Regions from separate parts of the Stappia quadratibracata genome, predicted to be linked through region 2. Evidence: predicted binding sites of a transcription regulator. Region 2 holds the regulator's gene; the other holds the start of a gene.

Region 1 (15,027 bases), on a different contig from region 2:
GATTGCGCAGCCCCCGGGTGTCGTCGTCGGGCCGCGCGCCGATCACGTTCACCGCGCCATAGAAGCGGGCGGCCGGCGGCGGGGCAGGATCGCGGGTCTCGTCGCTGACCTCCACATGCGGCATGGCGTCGACGAGCGTGGCGATGAAGTCTTCCTGCGAGCCCTGCATCAGGGCCGCCATGGCGATGGAAAAGCCGACGCCCAGCATCACGCCGAGCACCGAGACGACGCTCTGGCGCAGGCGCCCCCTCACATGGGTCAGGGCGATGGAGAGGATGAGCGGCACGGCCTCAATCTCCGCTTGCAGCGGCTGCCGGTGTTGCCGCCATGCCGGCGGCGAGCCCTTCCGCCCAGGGCGAGACGACGCGCTCGCCGGCGTCCAGTCCCTCCAGCACCTGCACGTCCTCGATGCCGCGAATGCCGACGGAGATCCGGCGCTCTGCCAGACGGCCGTCGTCCTCCAGCACCAGCACCCGCTCCCCGTCGAGGGCGGCCAGCGGGATCAGCATGGCGTTCTCGACCTCGCGCACGACGATGTTGACGTCGCTGGTCATGCCGATCATCAGCGGGGTCGCCTGCGGGAAGGCCAGATAGACCCGGTAGGTCTTCAGCACCGGATCGCCCTTGGGCGTGATCCGCTCGACCTCCGCCTCGAAACTGCTGTCGGGAAACGCATCGGCGCGCACCACCGCCTTCTGGCCGCGGCGCACCAGCGGAATGTCCTCCTCGTTGACGTCGGCAACGATCTGCAACGGGCGCTCCTGGCCGACCCAGAAGAGAACCGCTCCCGGTTCTGCGACCTCGCCGACCTCGCCGTCGCGGCGCAGCACCTGGCCGTCCATGGGCGCGCGCAGCTCATAGTCGCCGAGCCTTGCGGCCTGCGCGGCAACCAGGGCGACATTGCGGGAATGATCGTTCTCGGCCTTCTCGAAGGCCTGCTGCGAGACAACGCGCCGCTCCAGCAGCCCGGCGGCGCGCTCCAGCTCCTGTTCCGACAGACGGGCACGGGCCTCCAACTCGGCAAGCGTCGCGCGGGCGGCGGTGGAATCCAGCCGGCCGATCACCTGCCCCGCCTCCACGGTCTCGCCCTCGCAGCTGCACAACTCGACGATGCGCTCGCGCAGAACGCTGGTGACCTTGGCCCAGCGAACCGGCTCGACAACGCCCGTGGCATAGACCACGTCGGCCGCACGGCCCGTATGCGGCGTCACCACGGCGACCGGCACGGGCCTGTCGCGCCACCACATAAAGGCGCCCCAGGCGGCCGCGCCGGCCGCCAGGACAACAAGCAGGATCACAATACGTTTCATGCGGCTCGCCCTTGCCGGCCTCGTGCGGTCGGCGACCGCTTCGGGGCGACCCTAGCATCCGCACCGGGCACAACCTATCCGCAGAAATTCGTGGGTCAGACAGCCCAAGAACGCCTTTCCGACTGTGGATACCGGGCGGGTGGGCGCACCAGCTGTTTCACGGGCCCTGATCGGAAACATTTTGTTTACCATGTCCGATCAGAATCTGACGGCAAATCAAATCGATGCCGCCAGTCGGGCGGAAGCAAGAAGGGGGTCGCCAAAGCATGGAGTCCATGCATGGCGCTGCGGGGAAAATTCGGTTGGCCGTTCTCGACGGAGACGGAACGACCCGCGAGCTAGCCGGTTCGATCGCTCAAGCGATGGATCATCCCTGCGCGACGCCGGTCGCCTATCACAGTTTCGAGCCGTTTTACGCCGCGAGCACCCAGGTGCGCCCCGACGTGATGATCGTCGACCTGGAGACCCTCGGCCAGGATGGGCACCTGTCCCGGCTGGCAGCTGCGCAGCCGCAGGCTATGCTGATGGCCATCAGCCCCAGGGAATCCCTGAGCCGCAGCCTCGCGGCGATGGAGGCGGGCGCCCATGACGTGATCAGCCTGCCGATCGACCCTGTTGCGGTTGCCGAGCGCATCGACCGCTTCCTGATCCAGAACACCCGTTCCCCGCGCGGCGAAAGCCTGCGCCGGCAGTCCGCGCAAAATCCCGCCGAGCCCCGCGACCTCACCGCAACGCGCGAGCCCTTCCGTTTCGAGGGCTTTGTCGGCGGTTCGGCCCGCATGCGCGAGGTCTACGACCAGATCCGCCGCATCGCGCCATCCTCGGCACCGGTTTTCATCACCGGCGAATCCGGCAGCGGCAAGGAATTGGCGGCTGCCGCGATCCACGCCCGCTCCCCCCGTACCGGGGCCCCCTTCATCGCCATCAACTGCGCCGCCATTCCGGGCGAGTTGATGGAGAGCGAGATCTTCGGCCATGTGCGCGGCGCCTTCACCGGCGCTTCGGAAAGCCGGCCGGGCGCAGCTGAGGCTGCCGACGGAGGCACGCTGTTCCTCGACGAGATCGGCGAGATGGACCTCGCCCTGCAATCGAAGCTGCTGCGCTTCGTGCAGACCGGCACGGTGCAGCGTATCGGCGACACCCGCCCGCGGCCGGTCGACGTGCGGATCCTGTGCGCCACCAACCGCGATCCGCATGCGGAGATCGCCGCCGGGCGTTTCCGCGAGGATCTGTTCTACCGCCTGCATGTGCTGCCGATCCGCCTGCCGGCCCTGCGCGACCGCCGCGAGGACATCCTGCCGCTGGCCCAGGCCTTTCTGGCGCGCTATGCGCGCGAGGAAGGCCGTGCCTTTTCCGGCGTCGCCCCTTGCGCAGGCGAAAAGCTGCTGACCTATGACTGGCCGGGCAATGTGCGCCAGCTGGAGAACGCGGTCCGCCAGGCCGTGGTCCTGCACGAGGGAGACGCGCTGACGGCACAGATGCTGCCGGCCTTCCTGCTTGGTGAGGGCGGCCTGTCCCATCGTCACGAGCAGGTGCGCGGTGCCGCCGCTCCCTTCGCCGCCCGTCGCCGCGGCGGCGAGATCGAGCCCTTGTGGGCGCAGGAAAAGCGGATCATCGAGGACGCGCTCGACGCGTTCGACGGCAACATCGCCAAGGCGGCGGCGGCGCTGGAAATCAGCCCCTCGACAATCTACCGCAAGCGCCAGTCCTGGAGCGACCGGATCGAGGGCGGCGACACCGCCCTGTTCACCGGTTTTGCCGGATAATCTTGTTGTTTTCCGCGCCCCGTTCTATACGGTGCGCCGCAAAATACGCATTGCGGGGCTTCAAAAGGGCGGGGCTTGGATGATCAGGGGCAAGTCGGGTCGCTTCGGCAGGGATGTCGGGGAAGCAATGACAATGGGCAAGCGGGCGGGCGCGGCGCGGCCTGCTTCCCTTGCAAGGGCTGTGTCGCTCGCCGCAGGTCTTGCGCTGCTTCCCGCAGCCAGCCTTGCCCAGCAGGCCTCCCCTTCGCTCCCGCAAGGTCTCGCCAGCGCCTATGAGGCGCTGGATGCCGCCTGGCAGCAGGCACCGCTGACCTTCGCCGCCCTCACCTTCACAGACGGCCCTGCGAGCGGCTACGGACGCTACACGCCGCGAGCGGACGCGGTGTTTGCCGCCGGCGACACGCTCACCGTCTATGCCGAGCCGGTCGGCTTCGGCTACGAACAGACGGCGGAAGGGTACGGGGTCCGGCTGACTGCCGGGTTCGAGCTGCTGAACACGTCCGGCCAGGTGCTGGCCGAGCAGACGGGCTTTGCAGACCTGCGCGCCGACAGCCGCAATCGCCTGCGCGAATTCCACGCAACGCTCAGCTTCGCCTTCGAGGGCCTGAGGCCCGGCGAGTATCGGCTGGTGACCAAGCTCACCGACACGGTGAGCGGCAAGACGGCCTCGGGCGAGCTTCCCTTCACCATCCGCGCGACGGAGTGACACTCGCCGGCTGATGGTTGCTGAAAGGGCCTGGCCCTACATCTGCAGCCGCAGCTTGGTGATCTCCTCGGCGATCCGCTCGAACGCCTCCACCAGTGCGCTGTTGGACTTCGCGTCGAACGCCATGGCCGGCGTCGTCGCGCAGTTCTTCATCATGTTGATGGTGCTGCTGCTCGAGATCTGGAAGGCCACCGTGTAGACCTGCACGCCGCCCTTCTTGGCGTTGGCGCAGGTCTGCAGCAGCCGGTCGTCCATCTTGTCCTGGATTGCCCAGTAACTGTCGACGCCACGGCCCAGGCGCTCCTCGGTACCGTAGCCATAGGCGTTGATGCGCGTCTTGTTGAACGAGTTCTGCCCCTGGTAGGTGTTCTCGCCATCGGTCATGACGATCATCACCCGCACGTGCTCTTCTTCCTCGTCCTTCTTCGGCTCGCGCCCCTTGGTGAACGGCTCGGAGGGCGACAGGACCCGCCACCCCCAGACCGCACCCTGGTGAATGTTGGTGTGGCCGTCTGCCTTCATCGTCTGGATGTCGCGCAGCACCTGCGACTTGTCGTTGGTCAGGTCGGTGATCGGCTGGGTCTTGCACCAGTAGTTCGGCCCGTTGACGGTCGTGTTGCCGAGCGCCCGCGGCTGGTCCTTGTACTTGCACAGGCGCTTCTGGGCATATTCCCAGCGATCCATTCCCGAAGAGCCGTAAGCCTTTTTCGCCGTCTGCGTGCAGGCGCCGCGGTCATCGTCCAGATAGTTGTTGTAGTAGCTGTCGCCCCACTTCTTGTTGGCGTTCGACGGCTCGTCAGGGGCGAATTGCGGCACGAAGAGCGTTGCCGGATTGGAGCTCGACGGCGGCGTGTCGTCGACATCGTACGGCATCGGCCGCGCCTCGACGCATCCCATCCAGTCCGTGTGCTTCAGCTGCTTGAACAGGGTGAAACGGCTCGGCTTGCCGTTGGTCAAAAGCTTGCTGTCGAACTCCGCCGGATCCGGCGTGCCGTTCGAGCGGGTCTCGAAATTCTTCCAGTGGATCGGCGAGGCGCCTTCCTGATCCATCCAGGAGGCCGTCGCCTTGTCGGCGCCGACATTGACGAAGGAGGTGAACGGCACGAGGCCGATCTGCACCCGGTCCTTCTTGTCGCCGTCCTCGTTGATCTTGAACAGCGTCTCGGTGAGATCCTTCGCGGCCTTCTTCAGGGTCGACATGCGGCTGCCGGCCATCGAGCCGGAATTGTCGAGCACCATCACCACGTCGAAGGTCGCCTTGCCGACCACCGTCTGCGACATGACGAGCACGTCGATCCGCGGCTTGTTCATCAGGCTGCCGAGCATGGTCTTGACCGGCTTTCCGGCGGTCACCGTCACCGTCCCCTTGACCACCGAGACCTTCAGCTCGACATCGTCGATGTCGCCAGGGTAGATCGCCCTGAAATACTCCTCGGCATTGGTCTTCACCTTGGCCTCGGACAGGCCCTGGCTGCCGTAGTTGGCCGCCAGCGCGGTCGCATCGACCGCCGCCTGCAGGTCCACCTTGACGTTGTAGGCGCGCGTGTAGTCGATCGCAGCGCCCGTCACCATCAGGCACACGCCGGTACACACGGCGAGTGGCACCACGATGCTGCCGCGGCGGTCGGATACGAAACGTCGTGCAAGCTGATGGATCTTGATCATGGTCGCACCCTAGCGGCGAGCCATTGCCAAAATCTTTTCGAAGATCGTTAACGCAGCAGAAACCTTAACTTTCTACCGGGCCGGCCAGACCCGCCCCACCATTCCTCAGGGCGACCGCCGCCACGTGAAAAAAGCGCTTTGGCAGACCATTGACAGGTGGGGGAGAGGCGCCTACATCAAGCTCGCTGTTAGCACTCTCATTCACAGAGTGCCAACGTGGTCGGCGACCGGGCGACCCCGACGGAGGGGCGCAGGCGCGACAAGTACCACGCTGGCCCCAAAAGGAAAGAGCACGACATGAAGTTCCGTCCTCTGCATGATCGCGTCGTCGTTCGCCGCGTCGACTCCGAAGCGAAGACCGCCGGTGGCATCATCATCCCGGACACCGCCAAGGAAAAGCCGCAGGAAGGCGAAGTCGTCGCCGTCGGCCCAGGTGGCCGCAAGGACAATGGCGATCTGATCGCCCTGGACGTCAAGGCTGGCGATCGCGTGCTGTTCGGCAAGTGGTCGGGCACCGAAGTCAAGATCGACGGCGAAGACCTTCTGATCATGAAGGAAAGCGACATCATGGGCGTGGTCGGCTAAGCCGCACCGCGCTTTTCCTGTCCTTTTCGCGGTCGCCAGCCGCAGGCCTCTTCAGGCCGCAGGCGCGATACCGCGATGACCCAAACCACATGGAGACCTGAAAATGGCTGCCAAAGACGTCAAGTTCTCTTCCGACGCCCGCGACCGCATGCTGCGCGGCGTGGACATCCTCGCCAACGCCGTCAAGGTGACGCTCGGCCCGAAGGGCCGCAACGTTGTCATCGACAAGGCCTTCGGCGCCCCGCGCATCACCAAGGACGGCGTCTCCGTCGCCAAGGAAATCGAGCTTGAGGACAAGTTCGAGAACATGGGCGCGCAGATGGTCCGCGAAGTCGCGTCGAAGACCAACGACATCGCCGGCGACGGCACGACCACCGCGACCGTCCTGGCCCAGGCCATCGTCCGTGAGGGCGTCAAGGCCGTTGCCGCCGGCATGAACCCGATGGACCTGAAGCGCGGCGTCGACCTGGCTGCCCAGACCGCCGTCAAGGACCTCGAGGCCCGCTCCAAGAAGATCTCCACCTCCGCCGAAGTGGCGCAGGTCGGCACGATCTCGGCCAACGGCGACACCCAGATCGGTGAGGACATCGCCAGCGCGATGCAGCGCGTCGGCAACGAGGGCGTGATCACCGTCGAGGAAGCCAAGTCGCTCGAGACCGAGCTCGAGGTCGTCGAGGGCATGCAGTTCGACCGCGGCTACCTGTCGCCCTACTTCGTGACCAACGCCGAGAAGATGGTCGCCGAGCTGGAGAAGCCGTACATCCTGCTGCACGAGAAGAAGCTCTCGAACCTGCAGGCCATGCTGCCGATCCTCGAGGCCGTCGTCCAGTCCAGCCGTCCGCTGCTGATCATCGCCGAGGACGTCGAGGGCGAGGCTCTCGCCACGCTCGTGGTCAACAAGCTGCGTGGTGGCCTGAAGATCGCCGCCGTCAAGGCTCCGGGCTTCGGTGACCGCCGCAAGGCCATGCTCGAGGACATCGCCGTCCTGACCGGCGGCACGGTGATCTCCGAGGATCTCGGCATCAAGCTCGAGAACGTCACGCTCGACATGCTCGGCACCGCCGAGAAGGTCTCCATCACCAAGGAGAACACCACCATCGTCGACGGCGCTGGCGACAAGGCCGACATCGAGGGCCGCGTTGCGCAGATCAAGGCGCAGATCGAGGAGACCACCTCCGACTACGACCGCGAGAAGCTGCAGGAGCGTCTTGCCAAGCTCGCCGGCGGCGTCGCCGTGATCCGCGTCGGCGGTGCGACCGAGGTCGAGGTGAAGGAAAAGAAGGACCGCGTCGACGACGCCCTCAACGCGACCCGCGCGGCCGTCGAGGAAGGCATCGTCCCGGGTGGCGGTGTTGCCCTGCTGCGTGCCAAGAAGGCCGTCGAGGCGCTGACCTCCGACAATCCGGACATCATGGCCGGCATCAAGATCGTCCTGCGCGCTCTTGAGGCTCCGATCCGCCAGATCGCCACGAACGCTGGCGTCGAAGGTTCGATCGTGGTCGGCAAGATCCTGGAGAACAACGACGAGACGTTCGGCTTCAACGCCCAGACGGAGAAGTACGTCAACATGGTGGAGACCGGCATCATCGACCCGACCAAGGTCGTGCGCACGGCCCTCCAGGACGCGGCTTCGATCGCCGGCCTGCTGATCACCACCGAGGCGATGGTCGCCGAGCTTCCGAAGAAGGACGCTCCGGCTCCGGCCATGCCGGGTGGCGGCATGGGCGGCATGGACTTCTAAGAAGTCCTGTCCCCGAAAAGATACGGATGGGCGGCCCTCGGGCCGCCCATTTGCGTTTGAAGGTAGTGTCGCCCTGGGCCGCGCGACGGAGCGGGTTGGCGGCGTTGTCTCGCCCCTCCCCTGCGCATGGACAGGCGCGCGCGCAAGGAGTATGGCGGGGCCGGAGAGCCGCTCGCAAAGGCCGGCCCCCAAAACCCGCAGAAGATCTGAGGAAGAGTGCAATGGACCGCGAAACGCTAGCCCGTATCGAGCGGCTGGAAGAGCAGCTCGCCTTCCAGACGCGCACCGTCGAGGAGCTGAACGAGGTGGTGACCCGCCAGGCCGACCAGATCGACGCGTTGAACCGCCGCCTGACGGCCGTGGTCGAGCATGTCGAGGAGCTGGAGGACGCGGCCGCCGGCAATGTGCCGGTGACCAAGCCGCCGCACTACTGAGCCGCGGGCGGGCCGCGCCGGCTCACGCGCCGACGCGGGCCGCCAGAGGGTCGTAGAGCGGATTGTGGGTGCCGAACACGTAGTCGAGCGTCGTGACGCTGACATGCGGCGCGCCGTGGTCGCGCAGCAACGTCGCGCAGTCGGCGGCGCGATCCGCCGGGCAGTGCAGCAGCAGGGGCTGGCCGACCTGCGTGCCGAAGGGCGCGACCGCGCCGAACTGCTCGGCCGCCGTGCGGGCGGTCAGTTCCGGCGCCTGCACCAGCGCGCGGATCTCGCGATGCGACCGGGCCCGCTCCTCGGCCGCGATCCGGTCGAGGATGACCCGCGCGGCGGCGAGCTGCGCCGGCGTCCACTCGGCCTTCAGCGAGGCGACGAGATGCGCCTGGCTCTTCAGGATGACGCCGTCGTCCAGCACCTTGAGATTGTTGGCGGCAAGCGTCGAGCCGGTGGTGGTGATGTCGACGACCAGCTCCGCCGTGCCGGCGGCCGGTGCGCCCTCGGTCGCGCCCGCGCTTTCCACGATCCGGTAATCGGACAGGCCGTGCTGCGCGAAGAAGGCCCGTGTCAGCGCCACATACTTGGTGGCAACGCGCAGCCGCCCGCCATTGCGCGCGCGGAAATGCGAGGCGACATCGACAAGATCGGCCATGGTCGACACGTCGATCCAGGCATCGGGCGCAGCCACGACCACATCGGCGAAGCCGAAGCCGAGCGGCGTCACCACATGCACCAGCTCCTCGGGCTGCGAGATCGTCTCGTGCACGAGATCGAGGCCGGTGACGCCCAGATGCGCCTGCCCGGTGCTGAGCTCGCGGGCGATCTCGGAGGCCGACAGGAAGGCGATCTCGACCTCGGAGGCGGCAAAGCGGCCGAGCCGGCCGCGATAGTTGCGCGCCCCGCCCGGACGGCCGACCGGCAGGCCGGCGCGAGCAAAGAAGTCGTGGGTGTTGTCCTGCAGCCGTCCCTTGGAGGGCACCGCGATGATCAGCGGCTGGGCAGCGGTTTCCGGCGAATGGGTCATGACAATGCGCCTCAGATCCGGTCGAGCCAGATGGAAAAGCCGGTCGCCGGGATGTGGGTCTCGGCGCCGAGCAGGGCGAGCAGGCGGTCGTAGCGGCCGCCGCCGACGATCTGGCCAGCGTCCTTGCGCGAGGCCGAATGGATCTCGAAGACGAAGCCCGTGTAGTAGTCGAGCCGACGGCCGAAATCGGCGGAGAACTCGAGGTTCGCCACATCGACGCCGGCCGTCTCGAGCGCATCCAGCCGGGCCGTGAAGCCGGCAAGTGCCGGGGCCAGATCCAGCCCCGAGCGGGCTGCGAAGCCTTCCAGCGCCGTCACCGCCTCGCGCGGACGCCCGCGGATCGACAGGAACGCGGAGAGCAGCTCGGCTGCCCGGTCGGTGCCGCTGTCATGAGTGGCGAGCGCCGCCTGTTCCAGCAGCCGGCCGGCAATGTCGGCGGCACTGCGGCCGGCGACCGGGCGCAGGCCTGAAAGCCGCAGCAGCTCGGCAACGGCCTCCTGCGCCGTCGCAGGATCGACACCATCGAGCGCGCGCATCAGGGCGGGCGCCGGCATGGCGCCATCCGGCACGCCGCCCGTCATGGCGGCGATGGCCGCGTCCAGCCGGTCGCGCTCGCCGAACAGCTCACCGAGACGGCGATGCCACACGGGCGCAAGGCCCAGCCCGTCGAGCACAGCGCGGAACAGCGCCTCGTCGCCGATCTGGATCGTCGCATCATTGACGCCGAGCGTTACAAGGCTCTCCAGCGCCAGCGCCAGCACATGCGCATCGGCCTCGGCCTCGTCCGGCCGGCCGAAGCACTCGACGCCGGCCTGCATGAACTCGCCCGCGCCCTCACGGCGCTGGCGGAACACCGGGCCGCAATAGGAGTAGCGCGCCGGGGTGGTCGCGCCGGGGCCGTCGAGATGGGCACGGCAGACCGGGATCGTGTAGTCCGGACGCAGGCACAGCTCCTCGCCGGCCGCATCCGAGGTCAGGTACATGCGGCCGCGGATGTCTTCGCCGATCAGGTCGAGAAACAGACTGGTCGGCTGCAGGATCGCCGGCTCAACAGCGGGAAAGCCGGCGGTCTCGAACAGGGCGGTCAGGGCCGCGTAGCGCGCGGCCTGCGGCCCGGTGGGGCTCTTGGCGGGGCTCACTGGGCCGCCCCCGCGTCGCCATTCTGCCGGGCGCGGTCCTCGGCCTGCTCGGCCAGCATCCGCCGCACGGTGGCGACGATGTCGGCCTCGGGGATGCTGACCTGCGCCGGGCGGCTTTCGCGCCAGGTCACATTGTCCTCGATCTCGCCAGCAAGGCGGGCGCCCTCGATCAGGTCCTTGATCTGGACAGTGCCTTCGGCGCGCTCGTCGCCGCCCTGGATGATCGCAAGCGGGCAGCCGCGGCGGTCGGCATATTTCAGCTGGTTGCCGAACTTCTTCCAGTTGCCCTGGTACATCTCGGCGCGGATGCCGGCGGCGCGCAGGTCCTGCGTCATCTTCTGGTAGCGGGCAAGGCTTGCCGTATCGCCGTCCATCACCGTGACCAGCACGGGAGCCACGACCTCGTCGGCCTGAAGCTTCTTGAGGTTCTTCAGCGCCGTCATCAGGCGCGAGACGCCGATGGAAAAGCCGGTCGCCGGCACGTCGCGACCGGTGAAGCGTTTGATGAGCCCGTCATAGCGCCCGCCGCCGCCGACGGAGCCGAACTGCACGACCTCGCCCTTCTCGTTGGTGACGTCGAACAGCAGCTCGGCCTCGTAGACCGGGCCGGTATAGTATTCGAGACCGCGAACGACGGAGGTATCAACCAAAATGCGTTTGGTGCCATAGCCAGCCGCCGAGACAAGCCGGCTGATTGCGAGCAGTTCCTCTGCTCCTTCCCGTTCAATGTCGTTGGTCGCCTCGGCGACCAGCCTTTCGCAAGTAGCGACATTGTCAGAGAAGTTGCCCGTGTCCTCGTTCAGGATCATGTCATCAAAGGGGAGTTCGGACCCCTCCGCCTTGGGCACAGCAACCCTGAAGCCCATGATTACGGGCAACAGTCGGTCGATCTGCTCGTTGCTTAGCCCGGCGCCCTTGGTGAAGTCGCCGCTCTCGTCCTTGCGGCCCTCGCCCAGCAGCAGGCGCACGCCCTCGATGCCGAACTTGTCGAGCTTGTCGATGGCGCGCAGCACGGTCAGCCGGCGCTCGGCATTCTCCTCGCCGCCGAGGCCGATAGCCTCCATCACGCCGTCGAGCACCTTGCGGTTGTTGACGCGGATGACATAGGAGCCGCGCGGAATGCCGAGGGCCTCCATCGTGTCGGCCATCATCATGCACATCTCGGCATCCGCCTGGACGCCCGGCGCGCCGACGCTGTCGGCATCGAACTGCATGAACTGGCGGAAGCGGCCCGGTCCCGGCTTCTCGTTGCGGAACACCCAGCCGGCGCGGTAGCTGCGGAACGGAAGCTGGATCTCGTTGATGTTCTCCGCCACATGGCGGGCGAGCGGCGCGGTGAGATCGTAGCGCAGGCTCATCCACTGCTCGTCGTCGTCCTGCACCGAAAAGACACCGGCATTCGGCCGGTCGGTGTCGGGCAGGAACTTGCCGAGGCAATCGGTATATTCGAAGGCCGGCGTCTCGACCGGATCGAAGCCGTAGCGCTCGTAGACCTCGCGGATCTTCGCCAGCATCGCCTCTGTGGCGCGGATGTCGGCGGCCGAGCGGTCGACGAAGCCCCGCGGCAGGCGGGCCTTCAGCTTGGACGGTTTGTTCTTGGCCATCGGCGTATCGGAATCCATCGCGGGCGCGCATCCTTTTTTGCTCATGGCTCAAAAGACGCGCGCGTTCTTGCAGTTGCCGGTTTCCTAGACGAAACGGCCCGCGCGGGCAAGGACGCCGGGGAGAGGTGCCGCCGGGGCGCGCGGGACGCTGCGGCGGATCGGCGCTTGCAATCGGGGGCGTTCCGACTATGGTCCCGCGCGGTTCCGCCTTGCAGGCCATCGGGTCGCGGGCGGTCAAGACAGACCGGATCCCCTTGATGTTCGGAGTTCCCATGCCGGGCGACGGCATTCAGCACACGGGCGAGGCCGACGCTACGGCGCCGCTAGCCGCAGCACGGCTTTCGGTCGTGCTGCCGACCTACAACGAACGCGACAACCTGCCCGTCCTGATCGACCGGCTCGACGCCGCGCTTGCCGGCATCGCCTGGGAGGCGATCGTCGTCGATGACAATTCGCCGGACGGCACCGCAGACGTCGCCCGCGCCATCGCCGCGCGCGACCCGCGGGTGCGCGTCATCCGCCGTGTCGGGCGGCGCGGCCTGTCGGGCGCCTGCGTCGAGGGCATGCTGGCCTCCTCCGCCGACTATGTGGCGGTGATGGATGCCGACCTGCAGCACGACGAGACCTTGCTGCCGAAGATGCAGGCGGCCCTGTCCAACGGTGCGGCCGACCTTGCGGTGGCCAGCCGCCATGTGGAAGGCGGCGACGTGGGCACCGGCCTTTCGGGCGTGCGCGCCTCCGGCTCGGGCCTTGCCAACCGGCTGGCGCGGGTGCTGCTGAAGGTGACCTTGTCCGACCCGATGAGCGGCTTCTTCATGATCCGCCGGTCCGAGGTCGAGCGACTGGCGCCCGGCCTTTCGTCGCAGGGATTCAAGATCCTGCTCGACATCGTCGCCACCGCGCGCGGCTCCTTGCGCATCGTCGAGCTTCCCTTCGTCTTTCGCGAGCGCCTGCATGGCGAGAGCAAGCTCGACACGCTGGTGGCGCTCGACTTCCTGGGGCTCATCTTGTCCAAGCTCGTCGGAGACCTGGTCTCGATCCGCTTCCTGATGTTCATGCTGGTCGGCGCGTCCGGCGTCCTGGTCCACATGGCGGCGCTGTTCGCCATGATGGAGCTGGGCGGCCTGTCCTTCCCGGTGGCGCAGACGGCGGCGACCTTCGTCGCCATGACCACGAACTTCTGGCTCAACAACCGCCTGACCTATCGCGACCGCCGGCTGCGGGGCTTTGCGGCCCTGCGCGGCCTCTTCACCTTCTACGTGGTGTGCAGCGTCGGCGTCGTCGCCAATGTCGGCGTCGCCTCGCTGGTCTATCAGGAAGACGCAGGACGCATCCTGATCGGGCTTGCGGGCCTGGCCGGCGCGGTCATGGGCGCGGTGTGGAACTATGCCGCAAGCTCGGTGCTGACCTGGCGCAAGGCCTGAGGCCTTAGCAGGCCTTCGCGGCGCGACAAGGACAACGAGATGGCGGGACTGGCCCCCAACAAAGCGGCGCAAAAGCCGGGCGGCACGGCAACGGACACGCTGCCCCTGTGGCTGCGCCCCCTGCCCCTCGCCCTTCTCGTGGCGGGCCTCACCGTGCTGCGACTGCTGGTCGCCGCCGATGCCGGCCTTGCCGAAGACGAGGCCTATTACAGGCTCTGGGGTCTTTTTCCCGCCACCGGCTATTACGACCATCCGCCGATGGTCGCCTGGTTCGCCTTCCTCGGACAATCGCTGTTCGGCGACACCGCGCTCGGCCTGCGTTTCATGTCGGTCCTGTCGGCCGCCATCGGCTCGGCCGCGCTGTGGCGCACCGGGCAGCTGCTCTATGGCGCGCGCGTTGCCGGCCTTGCGGTCCTGTTCCTCAACGCCAGCCCGCTGATCGGCGTCGGCAGCCTGCTGGCAACGCCCGATGCACCGTCCGTGCTGTTCTGGGGCCTTGCCATCTGGGCGCTGGCGGAGCTGACGGCGAGCGAGAACCCCTGGTGGTGGCTGGCGGTAGGCGTCTTCGCCGGGCTGGGCCTCAACGCCAAGTATTCGGTGCTGTTTCTCGGCGCCGGCATCGTGCTCTATCTCGTCTTCGTGCCGCAGGCGCGCCGCTGGTGGGGCGCCTGGCAACTCTGGGCCGGCGGGCTGCTCGCCGCCCTCCTGGTAGCACCGGTGGTCGGCTGGAACGCGGCGCATGAATGGGCCTCCTTCACCAAGCAGTTCGGCCGTGCCGTACCGGAGGGCTGGAGCTCGCGCTACCTGCCGGAATTCCTGGGCGCGCTCATCGGCCTTGCCAATCCGCTCGTCGCCGTGCTTGCCGGCATCGGCGTCGTGCGCATCGTCCGCGCCGCCCTGCGGGGCGAGGCGGCCGGCGGCCTGCTGCTGTGGACCAGCCTGCCTTTCCTGGTCTATCTGCTGGCGCATTCGCTGCATTCGCGCGTGCAGGGCAACTGGCCCGCGCCGCTGTTTCCGGCCATCGCCCTTGCCGCCGCGCTGGTCGCGGCAAACCCGCCGCCGCGGCCGGGCACAAGGTTCTGGCAGCGCTTCTCCGCTGTTGCCGTGGTGCTCGGGCTTGCCGTGTCGCTGGTCGTCTATGTCCATGCGGTGGCACCGTTGACCGGCGCCTTCGCGCGCAAGGACCCGACGCACCAGACCCGCGGCTGGAACGAGATCGGGTCGGCGCTGAAGACCCTTGCGAGCGAACAGGGCGCGGCATGGATCGCCACCAACGCCTACAGCCTCAATGCCCAGCTCTCCTGGCAGCTCGACAAGGAAATGCCGGTGGAACAGGTCGACCAGCGCATCCGTTACGCGATGCGGCCCGATCCGGACGCCGGCACGTTGGCACAGCCGGCGCTGTTCGTTGCCGAGGAACGGCGGGATCCCGGCCTTGAGCGCCTCTCGGCCCGCTTTGCCGAGGTGGAGCGCGTCGCCGTGCTCACCCGCAGCTCGCGCGGCACGCCCATCGAGAACCTGATCGTCTACCGGGTCGCCGAACCGCTCGCGGGCGGGCCTTTGGATCCCGTCTACCCGCTGCCGTGATCGGCACACGGTCGGGCCGCATATAATCGGCAGAATAAAATTGGG
Region 2 (15,027 bases):
AGGCGAACAGCCCGCAATAGGTCAGCGTCACCACCGCCAGATAGGCGGCATAGGCGCGGTGGCGCAGCAGGCCGCCGAAGCCCGACAGGATCGCGCGGATCGAGAAGGGTGCGGTCTCACGCGCCCGGATCGTCTCGGGCAGGCCGCGCCAGATGCCGACGATCACCGCGGCGGCGAAGGCGACCGAGACCAAGAAGACGAAGCGCCAGCCGCCGGCCGCCGCGATCAACCCGCCGAAGAACGGCGCGATCGCCGGGGCAAGGCCCATGATCGAGCCCATGCGGGCGAGTTCCTGGCCCGCGCGCGGCCCCTCGTAGAGATCGCGCACCACGGCGCGCGCCAGCACCACCGGTCCCGCCGCGCCGAAGGCCTGGCAGAAGCGCGCCACGATCAGCACCTCGACGGTCGGCGCCAGCGTGCAGGCAAGGCTCGCCACCGCGTAGATGGCAAGGCCGGCGATCAGCACCGGCTTGCGGCCGATGCGGTCGGCGAGCGGGCCGTAGAACACCTGCCCCGCGGCGAAGCCGACGAGGAACACCGACAGGGTCAGCTGCACCGCCGCGTGGTTGGTTTCCAGCTCGCGCAGGATCGAGGGCAGCGCCGGCAGGTACATGTCGGTGGAGATCGGGCCGAGCGCCGTCAGGCTGGCGAGCAGGATGGTAAGCGCCCAGGTGTCCGGCTTGAGCATGCGAGCGGCCTTCTGGCGACGGCGCGCGGCCGCGAGCTTGGGCGGGCGCCGGGGAGAGAGGGCGGCTGGCGGGGCAGGACTGCCGGGTCAGCCGTAAAGATGCAGGCGGCCGCCCTCGCGCTTCAGCCAGTCGCGCGCCTCCTCCGTGTGCGGGGCAAGACGGCGGCAGTGGGCCCAGAAGCGCGGGCCGTGGTTCATCTCGGCAAGATGAGCGACCTCATGGGCAGCGACGTAATCGAGGATCGACGGCGGCGCAAGCACAAGCCGCCAGGAGAAGGAGAGCCGCCCGTCCGCCGTGCAGGAGCCCCAGCGGCTCCGCGTGTCGCGCAGGGTGAGGGCCGTGGGCGTGCGGCCCAGCGCCGCCGCATGGTGCGCGACCGCGCGCTCCAGGTCCCGCCGCGCCTCGCGCTTCAGCCAGTCGGTGAGCTTGCGGGCGATGTGCTCGCCAGCGCCGGGCACCAGCAGGCGGCCGGCGGCTTCGCTGTCCTCTTCCAGCTCCGGGGCCGGCTCGGCGCGCACCAGCCCACGCAATCCGCCGGCGGCAATGATCCTGTGCGCCGCCCCGCGCAGCGGGATCACCCCGCCTTCCGCAAAAGGCACCGCCTCGGGCCGCTCGCCCAGCCGCCCGGCCAGCCAGCCGCGCTGGCGCTGCGCGAACTCGCGCGCGGTGGCAAGGGTCCCGCCCTTCGGCACGGTCAGCACCGGGGCGCCGCCGTCGGAGGGCACGCGCAGGATATAGCGGCGCGCCTGCGGGTTGCCGCGCAGCACGATGCGCTGCTCCCGCCCGTCGATCTCCAGGGTGATCTCCTCGGGCAGGACCGGCTGCCGGCGCAGGCGGAACAAGCCGTTCACGCGCCGGCCAGCTCGTCGAAGCGCTTGCGGACGGTGCCGTTCAGCGGGTTCTTGGCGCTCCAGCGATAGCGGATCGTCTCGAAGCGCATGGAGCGGGTATCGACCAGCAACAGCCGGCCGAGCAGGCCTTCGCCGAAGCCGACGATCTCCTTGATCGCCTCCATCGCCTGCATCGTGCCGACGATGCCGGTCAGCGCACCGAGCACGCCGGCCTGCGCACAGGTCGGCAGCAGCCCGTCGGCCGGGCGCTCGGGGAAGAGACACCGATAGGTCGGGTTCGGCGTGCCGTCCTCGCCGGTCTCGTGCGGCTTCAGCAGCGTCAGCGACCCGTCGAGCCGTCCGACCGCGCCGGTGACCAGCGGCTTGCCGGCGAAGAAGCAGGCATCGGAGACCAGATAACGGGTGGCGAAATTGTCGGAGCCGTCGACCACGAGGTCGTAGCGCGAGATCAGCGCCAGCGCGTTCATCGCGCCAAGCCGCGCCACATGCGGCTCGACCTTCACATGCGGGTTCAACCGGGCGATCGCCTCGGCCGCGCTCGCCACCTTCGGCTCGCCCAGATGGTCGGTGTCGTGGATCACCTGGCGCTGCAGGTTGGACAGCGACACGGTGTCGTCGTCGACGACGCCGAGCGTGCCGACGCCGGCCGCCGCCAGATATTGCAAGACCGGCGCGCCGAGCCCGCCGGCGCCGATCACCAGCACCTTCGCGGCCTTCAGCTTCTGCTGGCCGGGACCGCCGACATCCTGCAACACGATGTGGCGGGCATAGCGTTCCAATTCTGCGGGCGAAAGCATGGTCATCAAGGGGTCCGGAGCATCAGGGGAGGCAGACGGTCAGCGCAGCAGGCGGCCGACCAGCCGGGCGGTATAGTCGACCATCGGGATGATGCGGGCATAGTTCAGCCGGGTCGGGCCGATCACGCCGAGCACGCCGATGATCCGGTCGTCCTGGTCGCGGAAGGGCGAGACGACGATGGAGGAGCCGGACAGCGAGAACAGCTTGTTCTCCGAGCCGATGAAGATGCGCACACCGTCGCCGCCCTCGGCCGCGGCCAGCAGCTGGATCAGGTCGCGCTTGTTCTCCAGGTCGTCGAACAGCAGGCGGATGCGCTCCAGGTCCTGCTCGGCCTCCAGGTGCGACAAGAGGTTGGAGCGGCCGCGCACGATCAGCGAGCCGGCCGCGTCGACCACGCCGGAACGGGTGGCGATGCCGGCTTCCACCAGCTTGGCGGTCAGCTCGTCCAGCTCCTTCTGGTGGCGGTCGCGCTGGGTCTCCAGCTCACGCCGCGCCTCGGCGAGCGTCCGCCCGCGGATCAGGCTGGTGAGATAGTTCGACGCCTCCATCAGCGCCGTCTGCGGCAGGCCCGGCGGCAGGTCGACGATGCGGTTCTCAACCGAGCCGTCGTCGCCGACCAGCACCACAAGCGCCTTCAGCGGCTCGATGCGGACGAATTCGACATGCCGCAGGCGCACATCCGCCTTGTGGGTGAAGACGACGCCCGCCCCGCGCGACAGGCCGGACAGCATCTGGCTGGCCTCGGTCAGAAGCTGCTCGCTGGTGCGCTCGCTGCGCGCCGCCTTGACCTGAATGTCGATCTGGTCGCGCTCCTCGCGCGTCAGGTCGCCCACCTCCAGCAGCGCGTCGACGAAGAAGCGCAGGCCCCCTTCCGTCGGCATGCGCCCGGCCGAGGTATGCGGGGCATAGAGCAGCCCGGCATGCTCCAGGTCCGACATGATGTTGCGGATCGAGGCCGGCGACAGCTGGATGCCCGGCAGGCGCGACAGATTGCGCGAACCCACCGGCTCGCCGGTGTCGAGATAGGATTCCACGATGGCACGGAAGATCTCCCGCGACCGCTTGTCGAGATCGCCAAGGCTCACGGACGGCACACCCAGCGTCACGTTCCTGCTCCCCGGTTCTGCAAATCCACGTTCGGCACCTTATGTCCCCTGCCCGGCGGCCCTGCCTGTTCGGCCACATGGCGCGCCACCGAATATAGTGCGCCCTGCCCGCGATTGCCCATGCCAAAGGCGCAAGAACGAAGGTCCCGCATGGGGGCCGGCACGGGACAAGCGGCAGACAGGCATTTCATTCCGGTCCCATATTGGATTAAGAGGGACGCGAAACAGGAGCAAGGGGCATCGATGCCCCGCGCGGCAGGCTTGAAGGGGATCGACATGCGGCCATCCAAACGTGCAGCGGACGAGTTGCGCGCCGTGACGCTGGAACGGAGCGTTTCCAAGCACGCAGAAGGGTCGTGCCTGGTCAAGTTCGGCGACACGCATGTGCTGTGCACCGCGAGCCTGGAAGAGCGCATTCCGCCCTGGCTGCGCGGCCAGGGCCGCGGCTGGGTCACCGCAGAATACGGCATGCTGCCGCGCGCCACCGGCGAGCGCATGCGCCGCGAGGCCGCCGCGGGAAAGCAGTCCGGCCGTACCCAGGAGATCCAGCGGCTGATCGGCCGCTCGCTGCGCGCCATCGTCGACCTGCCGCTGCTCGGCGAGCGCCAGATCTCCGTCGATTGCGACGTCATCCAGGCCGATGGCGGCACCCGCACCGCCGCGATCACCGGCGCCTGGGTCGCCCTGCACGACTGCATCGAGTGGATGCGCGCCCGCGACATGGTCGCCGGCAAGGTGCTGAAGGACCATATCGCCGCGATTTCCTGCGGCATCCATGGCGGCCAGGCGGTGCTCGATCTCGACTATCTCGAGGACTCGGACGCAGATACCGACGCCAATTTCGTCATGACCGGTTCCGGCGGCATCGTCGAGATCCAGGGCACGGCGGAAGGCGAGCCCTTCTCCGAGGAGCAGTTTGCGCAGCTGCTGGCGCTGGCCAAGTCCGGCATCGGCCGGCTGGTCGACCTGCAGAAGATGGCGATCTCGTGAGGCTCGCATGACCGACACCACCTCCCCCATGCGCCGGCTCGAGCCCGGCCGCATCGTGCTGGCGAGCCACAATCCGGGCAAGCTGCGCGAGTTCGGCGACCTGATGGCGCCCTACGGCTACGAGGTCGTCTCGGCCGGCTCGCTCGGCCTGCCGGAGCCGGAAGAGACCGGCACCACCTTCGAGGCCAATGCCGAGCTGAAGGCCCGCGCGGCCGCCGAGGCCTCGGGCCTGCCGGCGCTTGCCGACGACAGCGGCTTCTGCGTCTTCGCGCTGAACGGCGATCCCGGGGTCTACTCGGCCCGCTGGGCGGGGCCGGAGAAGGATTTCGCGATGGCCATGCGGACCATCGAGGAAAAGCTGCATGCCGCCGGCGCGACCGATCCGGCGAGCCGCCGCTCGTCCTTCGTCGCCGTGCTGTGCCTTGCCTGGCCGGACGGCGAGGTCGCGCTGTTCCGCGGCGAGGTCGAGGGCACCGCCGTGTGGCCGCCGCGCGGCAGCGGCGGCTTCGGCTACGATCCGATGTTCCAGCCGGACGGCGAAAGCCGCACCTTCGGCGAAATGTCGGCGGAGGAAAAGCACGGGCAGGACGGCACCGCGCTGTCGCACCGTGCCCGCGCCTTCGCGGACTTCTCGGCGCGCTGCCTGGAGGCATGATGGCTCAGGCGGACGGCGGTTTCGGCATCTATGTGCATTGGCCTTTCTGCGAGGCCAAATGCCCGTATTGCGACTTCAACAGCCATGTCCGCCATGCCGGCGTCGATCAGGCGCGCTTTGCCGCTGCCTTCGAACGGGAGCTTGCCTATTTCGCCGCCCGCACGCGCGGACGGCGGGTCGACTCGATCTTCCTCGGCGGCGGCACCCCGTCATTGATGCTTCCCGCGACGGTCGGCCGCGTGCTCGACGCCATCGCCGGCCACTGGGAAATCTCGCCCACCGTCGAGGTCTCGATGGAAGCCAACCCCTCCTCGGTGGAGGCGGAGCGGTTCCGCGGCTATCGCGCCGCCGGCGTCAACCGCCTCTCGCTCGGCGTGCAGTCCCTGAGGGATGCGGACCTGAAGCGTCTCGGCCGGCTGCATGACGCGGCCCAGGCGCGCGAGGCGATCGGCATCGCCCGTTCGACCTTCGGGCGCATCTCCTTCGACCTGATCTACGCCCGGCCCGACCAGGATGCTGCCGCCTGGCGCACCGAGCTGGAGGAGGCGATCGGCCTTGCCGCCGACCACCTGTCGCTCTACCAGCTGACCATCGAGCAGGGCACGCCCTATTTCGAGCTGCACCGCACCGGCAAGCTGGTGGTGCCCGATCCCGACACCGCGGCCGATCTCTACGACCTGACGCAGGAGATCTGCGCCGCCCACGGCATGCCGGCCTACGAGGTCTCCAACCATGCCGCACCCGGCGCGGAATGCCGGCACAATCTCGTCTACTGGCGCTACGGCGACTATGTCGGCGTCGGTCCCGGCGCCCATGGCCGGCTGACCGGCGGCAACGGCAAGTTCGCCACCGCCACCGAGCGCCATCCCGAGACCTGGCTTGCCGCCGTCGAGGCGCGCGGCGAGGGGCTGGTGGAGGACACTGCCCTCACCCAGGAAGAGCAGGGCGACGAATTCCTGCTGATGGGCCTGCGGCTGGTGGAGGGCGTCGACCTTGCCCGTTTCGAAGCGATTTCCGACCGCCGGATCGATCCGCGGCGTGTCGCCGATCTCGTCGAACACGGCATGGTGGAACGACTCGACGGCACACGGATGCGCGTCACGCCGGCCGGTTGCCTCGTGCTGGACGCCGTCGTTGCCGATCTCGCATCGTGATTTTTGACGGGATCCGCTGAAAAAAAGCGGTCGCCGCAACTTTTTTCCACCGCGTGGCCGCTTCTGGCAAGATCCTGTCTTGCCTCGCGTTTTCGGAACAGCCGGGAGAAGTTTTCCTCGCCTGAACCGCTACGTCCGGTATCCCCGCACCGCCTGAGCCCCTGTGGACCTCCGTACAGGTTGAAGCGGCGTTAATCTTTGTCATACTATTTTGCAATGCGAAAAAAGGCAGGCGGCCATGCTGCACTGCCTCACGGAGATTGCGAGGTCGGTCACGTGTTCTATCAGGTCTATGAATTCAATCATGCGGCGATGAGTCCTCTGCGGGCGACCGCAGACATGACGCGCCTGTACTTCCAGAACCCGCTCAATCCGTTCTCCCACACCCCGATCGGGCGCTCTGTCGCCGCCGGCTGCGAGATGATCGAGCGGATGACCCGGCGCTACGGCAAGCCGGAGTTCGGCCTCACCCAGACCACCGTCAGCGGCGTCAAGGTGCCGGTGCGCGAGGAGATCGTCTGGAAGAAGCCCTTCTGCAACCTCTTGCATTTCGACCGCAAGCTCGGCGAGCGCAAGCACAAGGGCCCGCGCATCCTGATGGTTGCGCCGATGTCGGGCCACTATGCGACGCTGCTGCGCGGCACGGTCGAGACCATGCTGCCGAGCGCCGACATCTACATCACCGACTGGATCGATGCGCGCATGGTGCCGCTCACCGACGGCCGGTTCGATCTCGACGACTATATCGACTACGTCATCGAGATGCTGCACTTCCTGGGGCCGGACACCCATGTCATGGCCGTATGCCAGCCCTCCGTGCCGGTGCTTGCCGCCACGGCGGTGATGGAAGCGCACAACGATCCTTGCGCGCCGGCCAGCGTCACGCTGATGGGCGGGCCGATCGACACGCGGATCAACCCGACCGCCGTCAACGATCTGGCCGAGAACAAGAGCATCGACTGGTTCGAACGCAATGTCATCATGAAGGTGCCGTTCCCGCAGCCGGGCTTCATGCGCGACGTCTATCCGGGCTTCCTGCAGCTTTCGGGCTTCATGAGCATGAACCTCGACCGGCACGTCAACGCGCATCACGAATTCTTCCAGCATCTCGTCTCCGGCGACGGCGACAATGCCGAGAAGCACCGCGACTTCTACGACGAGTATCTGGCGGTGATGGACCTCACGGCCGAGTTCTACCTGCAGACGGTGGAGACCGTGTTCATCCGCCACGCGCTCGCCAACGGCAAGATGCGCCATCGCGGCGAGCTGGTCGATTGCGGCGCTATCCGCCGTTCGGCCCTGCTGACGGTCGAGGGCGAGAAGGACGACATCACCGGCCGCGGCCAGACGATGGCGGCGCACAATCTGTGCGTCAATCTCTCGCCCGACATGCGCGCCCATTACATGCAGCCGGATGTCGGCCATTACGGCGTGTTCAACGGCTCGCGCTTCCGCTCGGAGATCGCCCCGCGCATCCTCGACTTCATGCGCAGCCACGCGCATCTGCCGGCCACGGCTCCCAAGGCTTCCGACCCGGCGAAGACGGCCTCTTCCGAGGTGACCATCCCCGTCGCCGAAAAGCCCGCCGAGGCGAAGACCCCCGCAAAGGCCCCGGAAAAGGCCCCTGAAAAGGCCAAGACCAAGCCGGTCTCCGATCCGCTGGCCGAGGTCCTGCTGGCCAAGCCGCGCGGCGTCGCTGACGACCTCACGGCGATCTCCGGCGTCGGGCCGAAGCTGCAGACCGCGCTCAACGGCGCCGGCATCTTCCACTATTGGCAGATCGCCGCGCTCACCGACGAGCAGATCGCCGCGCTCGACAACCGGCTCGACTTCCGCGGCCGCATCGACCGCGACGGCTGGATCGAGCAGGCCCGCAAGCTCGCCGAGCAGCCCGCCACGCACTGAGCCGAGGGCAGTGAGCGCACTGACATGAGCTCCTGGCTCATCGCCATCGACGGCGGCGGCAGCACCTGCCGCGCCGCCCTTGCCGGTCCCGACGGCGAGATCGTCTCGCGCGGTCTCGCCGGTCCGGCCAATGTCGCGACCGATCCGCAACAGGCCGCCGCAAACATCGTTGCGGCAGCGCAAGGCGCGCTCGCCGAGGCCGGGTTGCCGGCCGGCGCGCTCTCGGCCTGTCCGGCGCTGCTCGGCCTTGCCGGCGCCCGCCAGCTCGGCCGCGACGGCCGCTCGCTTCTCTCCCTTCCCTTCTCGCAGGTTGAGCTCGTCGGCGACGGCGAGATCGCGCTGGAAGGCGCACTCGGCCCCCATGACGGCATCATGGCGATCCTCGGCACCGGCTCGGCCTTTCTCGCCAGGCAGGACGGGGAGATCCGCAGCGTCGGCGGCTGGGGCGTGCATCTCGCCGACCAGGGGGGCGGCGCCAGGCTCGGCCGCGAGGCGCTGAAATCGGCGCTGCTGTCGCGCGACGGGGTGCGCCCGCGCGGGGTGCTTGCGCAAACGCTGCTTGCCGCCTTCGGCGACGATCCCGCCCGCATGGTCGCCTTTGCCGGGTCCGCCCGCCAGGCCGATTTCGCCCGCCACGCCCCGGCGGTCTTTGCCGCGGCGAAGGCCGGCGACAGCGAGGCCGAGGCCCTGCTTGCCGCCTTCACCTTGGAGGTGGAGGAAATGCTCGCCGCCCTTGTCTTTCCCGGCTGCGAGCGCATCGTGCTGATGGGCGGCCTTGCCCCTCTCTATGCGCCGCGTCTTGCACCGCCCCTTGCCGCGCTCCTTGCCGAGCCGCTGGGCGATGCGCTGGACGGGGCCGTGCGCATGGCGAGGCGCGCGTTTTTCGCCGCCTGACGCTTGCGCGCCGCGGACGGCTGACGCAAAAAGCGGCAACGACCCTCCCGCCGGCGACAGACCGGCCCCGACGCGGGATGCCCGGACCATGCCTGACGAGACCCCCCGGCGCCCCCTGGCGATTTCTGCAAGGAAGATCTTCGACGGCGAGAGCTGGCACGAGGATGCCGCGCTTCTCGTTGAAAACGGCGGCATTGCCGGCATCGTGCGCGGCCACGATCTGCCGGGCGATGCCGAGCGGATCGAGGCGGCCGGCGACATGCTGGTGCCCGGCTTCATCGACCTTCAGGTCAATGGCGGCGGCGGGGTGCAGTTCAACACCGCGACCGACCGTGATTCCATTGCCGCCATCGCGGCCGCCCATCGCCGCTTCGGCACCACCGCCTTCCTGCCGACGCTGATCACCGACACGCCGCAGGTGACCGAGCGGGCGATTCGCGCCGCCATCGGCGCGGCGACCAGCGTGCCCGGCTGCCTCGGCCTGCATCTGGAGGGGCCGCATCTCGCCCCCTCGCGCAAGGGCGCCCATGCGGCCGAGCTGATCCGGCCGATGAGCGAGGCCGATGCCGAACAGCTCATCGACGCCGCCCGCCGCCTGCCGCTGCTTCTCGTCACGCTGGCGCCCGAGATCGTGCCGAGCGAGACGATCCGCCGGCTGGTCGATGCCGGCGTCATGGTCAGCCTCGGCCACAGCGATGCGGATCACGCGACCGCGCTGGCCGCGACCGTCGCCGGCGCGCGCCTCGTCACCCATCTCTTCAACGCGATGAGCCCGCTCGGTCACCGGGCGCCCGGCCTTGCGGGAGCGGCGCTGGCCACCGGTGCGCTGTCGGCCGGCATCATCGTCGACGGGCTGCATGTCGCCGATCCAGTGATCGGCATCGCCGCGCGCGGCAAGGCCGGCCCCGGCCGCCTCTTCGTCGTCACCGACGCGATGGCCCCGCTCGGCACCGATGCCAGCTCCTTCACGCTTAACGGCCGCGAGATCGCCCGCGAGCCGATGGGCGAAGGGCTCGGCCGGCTGACCCTGGCCGACGGCACGCTGGCCGGTGCCGATATCGACATGTCCGCCTCGCTGCGCCGGCTCGCCGGGCCCATCGGCCTGCCGCTGGAGCTGGCCCTGCGCATGGTCTCGCTGCATGCGGCCGAGGCCGCCGGCCTTGCCGAGCGCAAGGGCCGGTTGCTGCCCGGGTTCGACGCGGATTTCGTCGAGCTCGACGCCGGTTTGCGGGTGCGCGCCACCTGGATCGCCGGCAGCCGGCTCTATTCGGCCTGATCCGTCTCATCCTGCTCTGACCGAGCCATGGGTTTCACCTTGCCGCGATAGAAGGCGAGGGCCTCCTCGCTTGCATCGGCCTCGTCGTGGACGCCGATCAGCACGCCGGTGCGCCCGCCCGCCCCGCCGCGCCGCGCCAGGATCTGCTTGTCGCTCACCGTGGTGCGCTGGCTGAGCCGCAGACCCCAGTCGGCCAGCAGGCCGCGCAGCCGCGCCACCTCGCCGGCATGGGCGGGATCGCGGCCGAGATCGTTGAATTCGGACGGATCGCTTTCCAGGTCGAACAGCATCGGCGGCAGCCCGCCTTCCGCGTGGATCAGCTTGTAGCGCCCGTCGAACACCATGAAGAGCCGGGCATCCTTGACTGAGACGCCGAGCCGGTCGGCCATCGGCGTGCAGGAATAGTCGTATTCGCTGATCGCCGCGCGCCGCCAGTCGGTGGGCCTTTCGCCATGCAGCCAGGGCAACAGCGAGCGCCCTTCCAGGATGTGGCCGGGCAGGTCCGGCACCTCGCCGTCCCGGCGCCCCGCCACGTCGACGAAGGTGGCGGCGAGGTCGATCGCCTCGACCAGCGCGTCGCAGGTGCTGCCGCGGGTCGCATCGGCCTCATCCGAGGGGTCGTAGACGATCAGCGGCACCTTCACCGAGGGCTCGTGGAAGAGGTCCTTCTCGCCGAGCCAGTGATCGCCGAGATAGTCGCCATGGTCGGAGGTGACGACGATCATCGTATCGTCCAGCGCGCCGCTTTCCTCCAGCGCGTCGAGCAGCCGGCCGAACTGGTCGTCGCACTGGCGCACCAGGCCCATATAGGCGGGGATCGCCGCCTCCCGCACCTCGTCGCGGGCAAAGCTGCGCGAGGCCCGGCTCTGCATGAAGGCCTCGAAGACCGGGTTGGGGTCGGCCCGCTCGCGCTCATGGCGCATGGCCGGCAGCACGTCTTCGGGCCCGTACATGTCGTGATAGGGCGCCGGCACGATATAGGGCCAGTGCGGCTTGATGTAGGAAACGTGGCAGAGCCAGGGGACCGCCCGCCGCTCCTCGCGCCGCTCGGCGAGGAAAGCCAGCGTCTCGTCGGTCAGCCACGGCGTCTCGGCGTCTTCTTCCCGCACATTCGCCGCGAGCCCGGCATTGCGCATCAGCCAGCCGCTCTCGATTTCGCCGCGCCCGTCCGCGTCCCGCTCCTGCGAAAGACCGGAATTGGCGTGGTCGTGCCAGGGGTTGCGGCTGTCGTAGCCGCGCGCCTTGAGGAATTCGTTGTAGGGCGAGGGCTTGGCGTCGTACGGCCCGTCCGGACCTTCCGCCCACAGCCCGTCGTCGCGCACCCTGGCATCGAAGCCGCATTCGGCGATGCGGGTGCCGATGATGCCGCCGCGCGAGATGCCGAGCCGGTCGAGCCCGGCATCGTCGACCTTCATGTGGGTCTTGCCGATCAGCACCGCGTCCATCCCGCGTGCCCGCAGGTGGTCGCCCAGCGTCACCTCGCCCGCCTTCAGCGGATAGTTGTTCCAGGCCGCGCCGTGCGAGCCGACATAGCGCCCGGTGTAGAAGCTCATGCGCGAGGCGCCGCAGATCGGCGACTGCACATAGGCACTGGTGAAGCGCACCCCGCGCGCCGCCAGCCGGTCGAAATTCGGCGTCTTGAGGTGCGGATGGCCGGCGCAGCCGAGATAGTCGAAGCGCAGCTGGTCATACATCACGAAAAGGATATTGCGCGCGCGTCTCGCCACTCCCGGACACTCCCTTCAGGCCCAAATCGCTTGTCCAATGGCCCGCAGTTGAGCCGAGCCGGACGGGAGAGGCAAGCATGGGCCGACCGGCCGCGCCAGCGGTTATGGAAAGTCATCCAAATCTCATTTTACATTACCTTTTGCATGGCCCACCCTGTCGGTCTTGCCGGTTGCGCCTGCCTGAGGGCGGGAGTTGTCGCCGCCCGCCCCAGCCGCTAAGAGCAGGGCGGGCAGAGACCGCAAGGGAGCGGGCAGTCTGCGCCGACGGCGCCGGGCTCGCGCTGGGGAGGACCGATAGCTGATGCGTCAATCCGTCGAACGGCTGCTGGAGCGGCTCTGTGCCTGGCTGGCGATTGCCGGCGGTGCGGTGCTGGTCGCGCTGACCATCGCCACCGTCGTGTCGATCACCGGCCGCGCGCTGACCTCCGTCGGCCTTGGCCCCATTCCCGGCGACTACGAGCTGGTGGAAGCGGGCACCGCCTTCGCGATCTTCGCCTTCCTGCCCTGGTGCCAGCTCAAGCGCGGCCATGTCACCGTCGACCTGCTGCTGGCGCGCTTCGGCCCCAGGGTCAACGCGGGCGTCGATCTCATCGCCAATATCCTGATGACGCTGGCCAGCGGCCTGATCTGCTGGCGCCTGTGGCTCGGCATGCTGGACAAGCAGGCTTATGGCGAGACCACCTTCATCCTGCAGTTTCCGCTGTGGTGGCCCTATGCCGCCTCGCTGGTCGGCGCCGCCTTCGCCGTGCTGGTCTGTGCCTACACCGTCTGGCGCAGCCTTGACGAGACCCTCGCGCCGCCTGCGGCCGCGACCGGCCGGGAGTAACCGTACGTGTCATCGCTCGAATACGGCCTGTGGTCGATTCCCGTCCTGCTGCTGATGATCTTCCTCCGCCTGCCCATCGGCCTGTCGATGCTGCTGGTCGGCATTGCCGGAACGACGCTGGTAACGGGGAGCACGGTGCCGATCCTGGCGCAGCTCAAGTCGCTGGTCTACAGCACCTTTTCCAACTACTCGCTGTCCATCGTTCCGCTGTTCCTGTTGATGGGCCAGTTCGCCACGCGCGGGGGCATGTCGCGGGCGCTGTTCCGCGCGGCCGAGACGATGGTCGGCCACCGGCGCGGCGGCGTCGCCATGGCGGCAGTCGCGGCCTGCGGCGGCTTCGGCGCGATCTGCGGCTCCTCGCTCGCCACCGCCGCGACCATGGGCCAGGTCGCCCTGCCCGAGATGCGGCGCTGCGGCTATTCCGGCGCCCTCTCGACCGCCTGCCTTGCCGCCGGCGGCACGCTCGGCATCCTCATTCCGCCCTCCGTCGTGCTGGTGATCTACGCCATCCTGACGGAGCAGAACATCGCCAAGCTCTTCGTCGCCGCCTTCATTCCGGGCCTTCTCGCCGCCCTCGGCTACATGCTCACCGTCTCGCTCTATGTGCGGTTCCGCCCGGACAGCGCCGGCAGCCAGGCCAAGGCGACGGGCGCCGAGCGGATCGCCGCGCTGATCGCCGTCTGGCCGGTCATGGTGATCTTCGTCGCGGTGATCGGCGGCATCTATTCGGGCATCTTCACGCCGACCGAAGGCGCCGCGGTGGGCGCGGCCGGCACCGGCATCGTCGCCCTCCTCAATGGCGGGCTCGACCGCAAGGGGCTGGTGGAATCCTTCCTGTCGACCGCCAGCGCCACCGGCATGATCTTCTTCATCGTGCTCGGCGCCAGCGTCTACAACGGCTTTCTCGCCTTCTCGCAGCTGCCTCAGCAGTCGGCCGCCTATGTCGGCGAGCTCGGGCTCAATCCCTGGACCGTGCTGCTGATCATCCTGGTCTGCTACCTCGTCTTCGGCTGCATCATGGATTCGCTTTCCATGATCCTGCTGACGATCCCGATCTTCTTTCCCATCGTCTCGGCGCTGGATTTCGGCCTGCCGCCGGAAGAGTTCGCCCTGTGGTTCGGCATCATCGTGCTGATCGTGGTGGAGGTCGGGCTGATAACGCCGCCGGTCGGCATGAATCTCTTCGTCATCAACTCGATGGCGCCCGACGTGCCGCTGTCGCAGACCTTCCGCGGCGTCGTGCCGTTCATCGCCAGCGACATCGTCCGCGTGGCGATCCTGGTGCTGTTCCCGGGCCTGACGCTCGCCCTCGTGCGCCTGCTCTACTGACGGGGCTGCAAGGCCCCGCTCAGACCTTTGCCGGGTCGAAGTCCGGCAGGCGCAGCTCCGGCAGCATGTACCACTGGTCGAGGTTCTGCCGGACGATCGGCTCGAAATGACGGTCGAGCGCGGCAATCCCGGCCATCATGGCGCTGTCCGGCGCACCCTCCCGCTGAAAATCCAGCGGCGCACCGACATGCACCCGGTAATGCGCCGCGCCTGAGCGCAGCACATGGATCGGCACCACCGGCGCCCCGGTCTTGAGGGCCAGCTTTATCGCGACGGAGGCGTTGCCCCGCTCCGGCAGCGGCCGGCCGAAGGCGGGCAGGTGGATCTGCCGCTCGCGCACCTCGTCGACGAACAGGATCGCGTCGAAGCCCTCTCCCACCACCATCTTGTGCAGGTGCCGCGCCGAGCGCTGACCGGGCGGAAAGACGTAGAGCCCGTAGCGGGCGCGAAGGTCGTGCAGGATGCGGTTGGACGTCGGCGAAGGCTCCGGCTGCCAGGTGCCGACCGCCTCGCGGCCGAACGTGTTGAGCACGCTTTCGAAGCACAGTTCGAACGGCCCCAGATGCACGCAGGCGAAGACGACCGGCGCGTCCGCCGGTAGCCCGGCCAGCGTGCCGTGCGGATCCACGACCTCCAGCCGTCCGGCCTCGCGCAGCCGCTCGATCGTTGCGTATTCGGCCATGATCGCGCCCGTCCCCTGCCACCAGCGCCGCACCGCCGCCGTGTGCTCGGCGGCCGTCAGCGGCGCGCGCGGATGCAGCCGGGCGAGCGTCCAGGCCAGTCGGCGGGCGAACAGCCGCCGCCGCTCCATATGCTGGACGACAGGC

What was found. Region 2 encodes HrcA, which represses chaperone genes, less so after heat shock. Its sites were predicted from a motif close to GTTAGCACTCNCNNNNNGNGAGTGCTAAC; they were not measured.
Region 1: a site for HrcA is predicted at 5,635-5,663, ahead of groES (co-chaperone GroES). Genes of this name have one in related genera too.

What each region holds. Positions count from the first base shown of each region.
Region 1 covers NZ_JACMIA010000001.1:855,296-870,322, reverse strand. The annotation lists gene H7H34_RS03945 (ABC transporter permease) at 1-286, opposite strand, end outside; gene H7H34_RS03940 (efflux RND transporter periplasmic adaptor subunit) at 291-1,310, opposite strand; gene H7H34_RS03935 (sigma-54 dependent transcriptional regulator) at 1,613-3,076, shown strand; gene H7H34_RS03930 (hypothetical protein) at 3,204-3,782, shown strand; gene H7H34_RS03925 (TadE/TadG family type IV pilus assembly protein) at 3,819-5,447, opposite strand; gene groES (co-chaperone GroES) at 5,745-6,032, shown strand; gene groL (chaperonin GroEL) at 6,136-7,773, shown strand; gene H7H34_RS03910 (SlyX family protein) at 7,995-8,207, shown strand; gene hisG (ATP phosphoribosyltransferase) at 8,230-9,228, opposite strand; gene H7H34_RS03900 (ATP phosphoribosyltransferase regulatory subunit) at 9,240-10,367, opposite strand; gene hisS (histidine--tRNA ligase) at 10,364-11,971, opposite strand; gene H7H34_RS03890 (glycosyltransferase family 2 protein) at 12,244-13,395, shown strand; gene H7H34_RS03885 (glycosyltransferase family 39 protein) at 13,435-14,982, shown strand.
Region 2 covers NZ_JACMIA010000003.1:71,361-86,387, reverse strand. The annotation lists gene H7H34_RS22580 (multidrug effflux MFS transporter) at 1-688, opposite strand, end outside; gene H7H34_RS22575 (M48 family metallopeptidase) at 776-1,531, opposite strand; gene moeB (molybdopterin-synthase adenylyltransferase MoeB) at 1,537-2,343, opposite strand; gene hrcA (heat-inducible transcriptional repressor HrcA) at 2,377-3,444, opposite strand; gene rph (ribonuclease PH) at 3,721-4,434, shown strand; gene rdgB (RdgB/HAM1 family non-canonical purine NTP pyrophosphatase) at 4,442-5,089, shown strand; gene hemW (radical SAM family heme chaperone HemW) at 5,086-6,243, shown strand; gene phaZ (polyhydroxyalkanoate depolymerase) at 6,556-8,148, shown strand; gene H7H34_RS22540 (glucosamine kinase nucleotide-binding domain-containing protein) at 8,173-9,042, shown strand; gene nagA (N-acetylglucosamine-6-phosphate deacetylase) at 9,131-10,318, shown strand; gene H7H34_RS22530 (sulfatase-like hydrolase/transferase) at 10,306-12,045, opposite strand; gene H7H34_RS22525 (TRAP transporter small permease) at 12,347-12,871, shown strand; gene H7H34_RS22520 (TRAP transporter large permease) at 12,878-14,200, shown strand; gene H7H34_RS22515 (lysophospholipid acyltransferase family protein) at 14,220-15,027, opposite strand, start outside.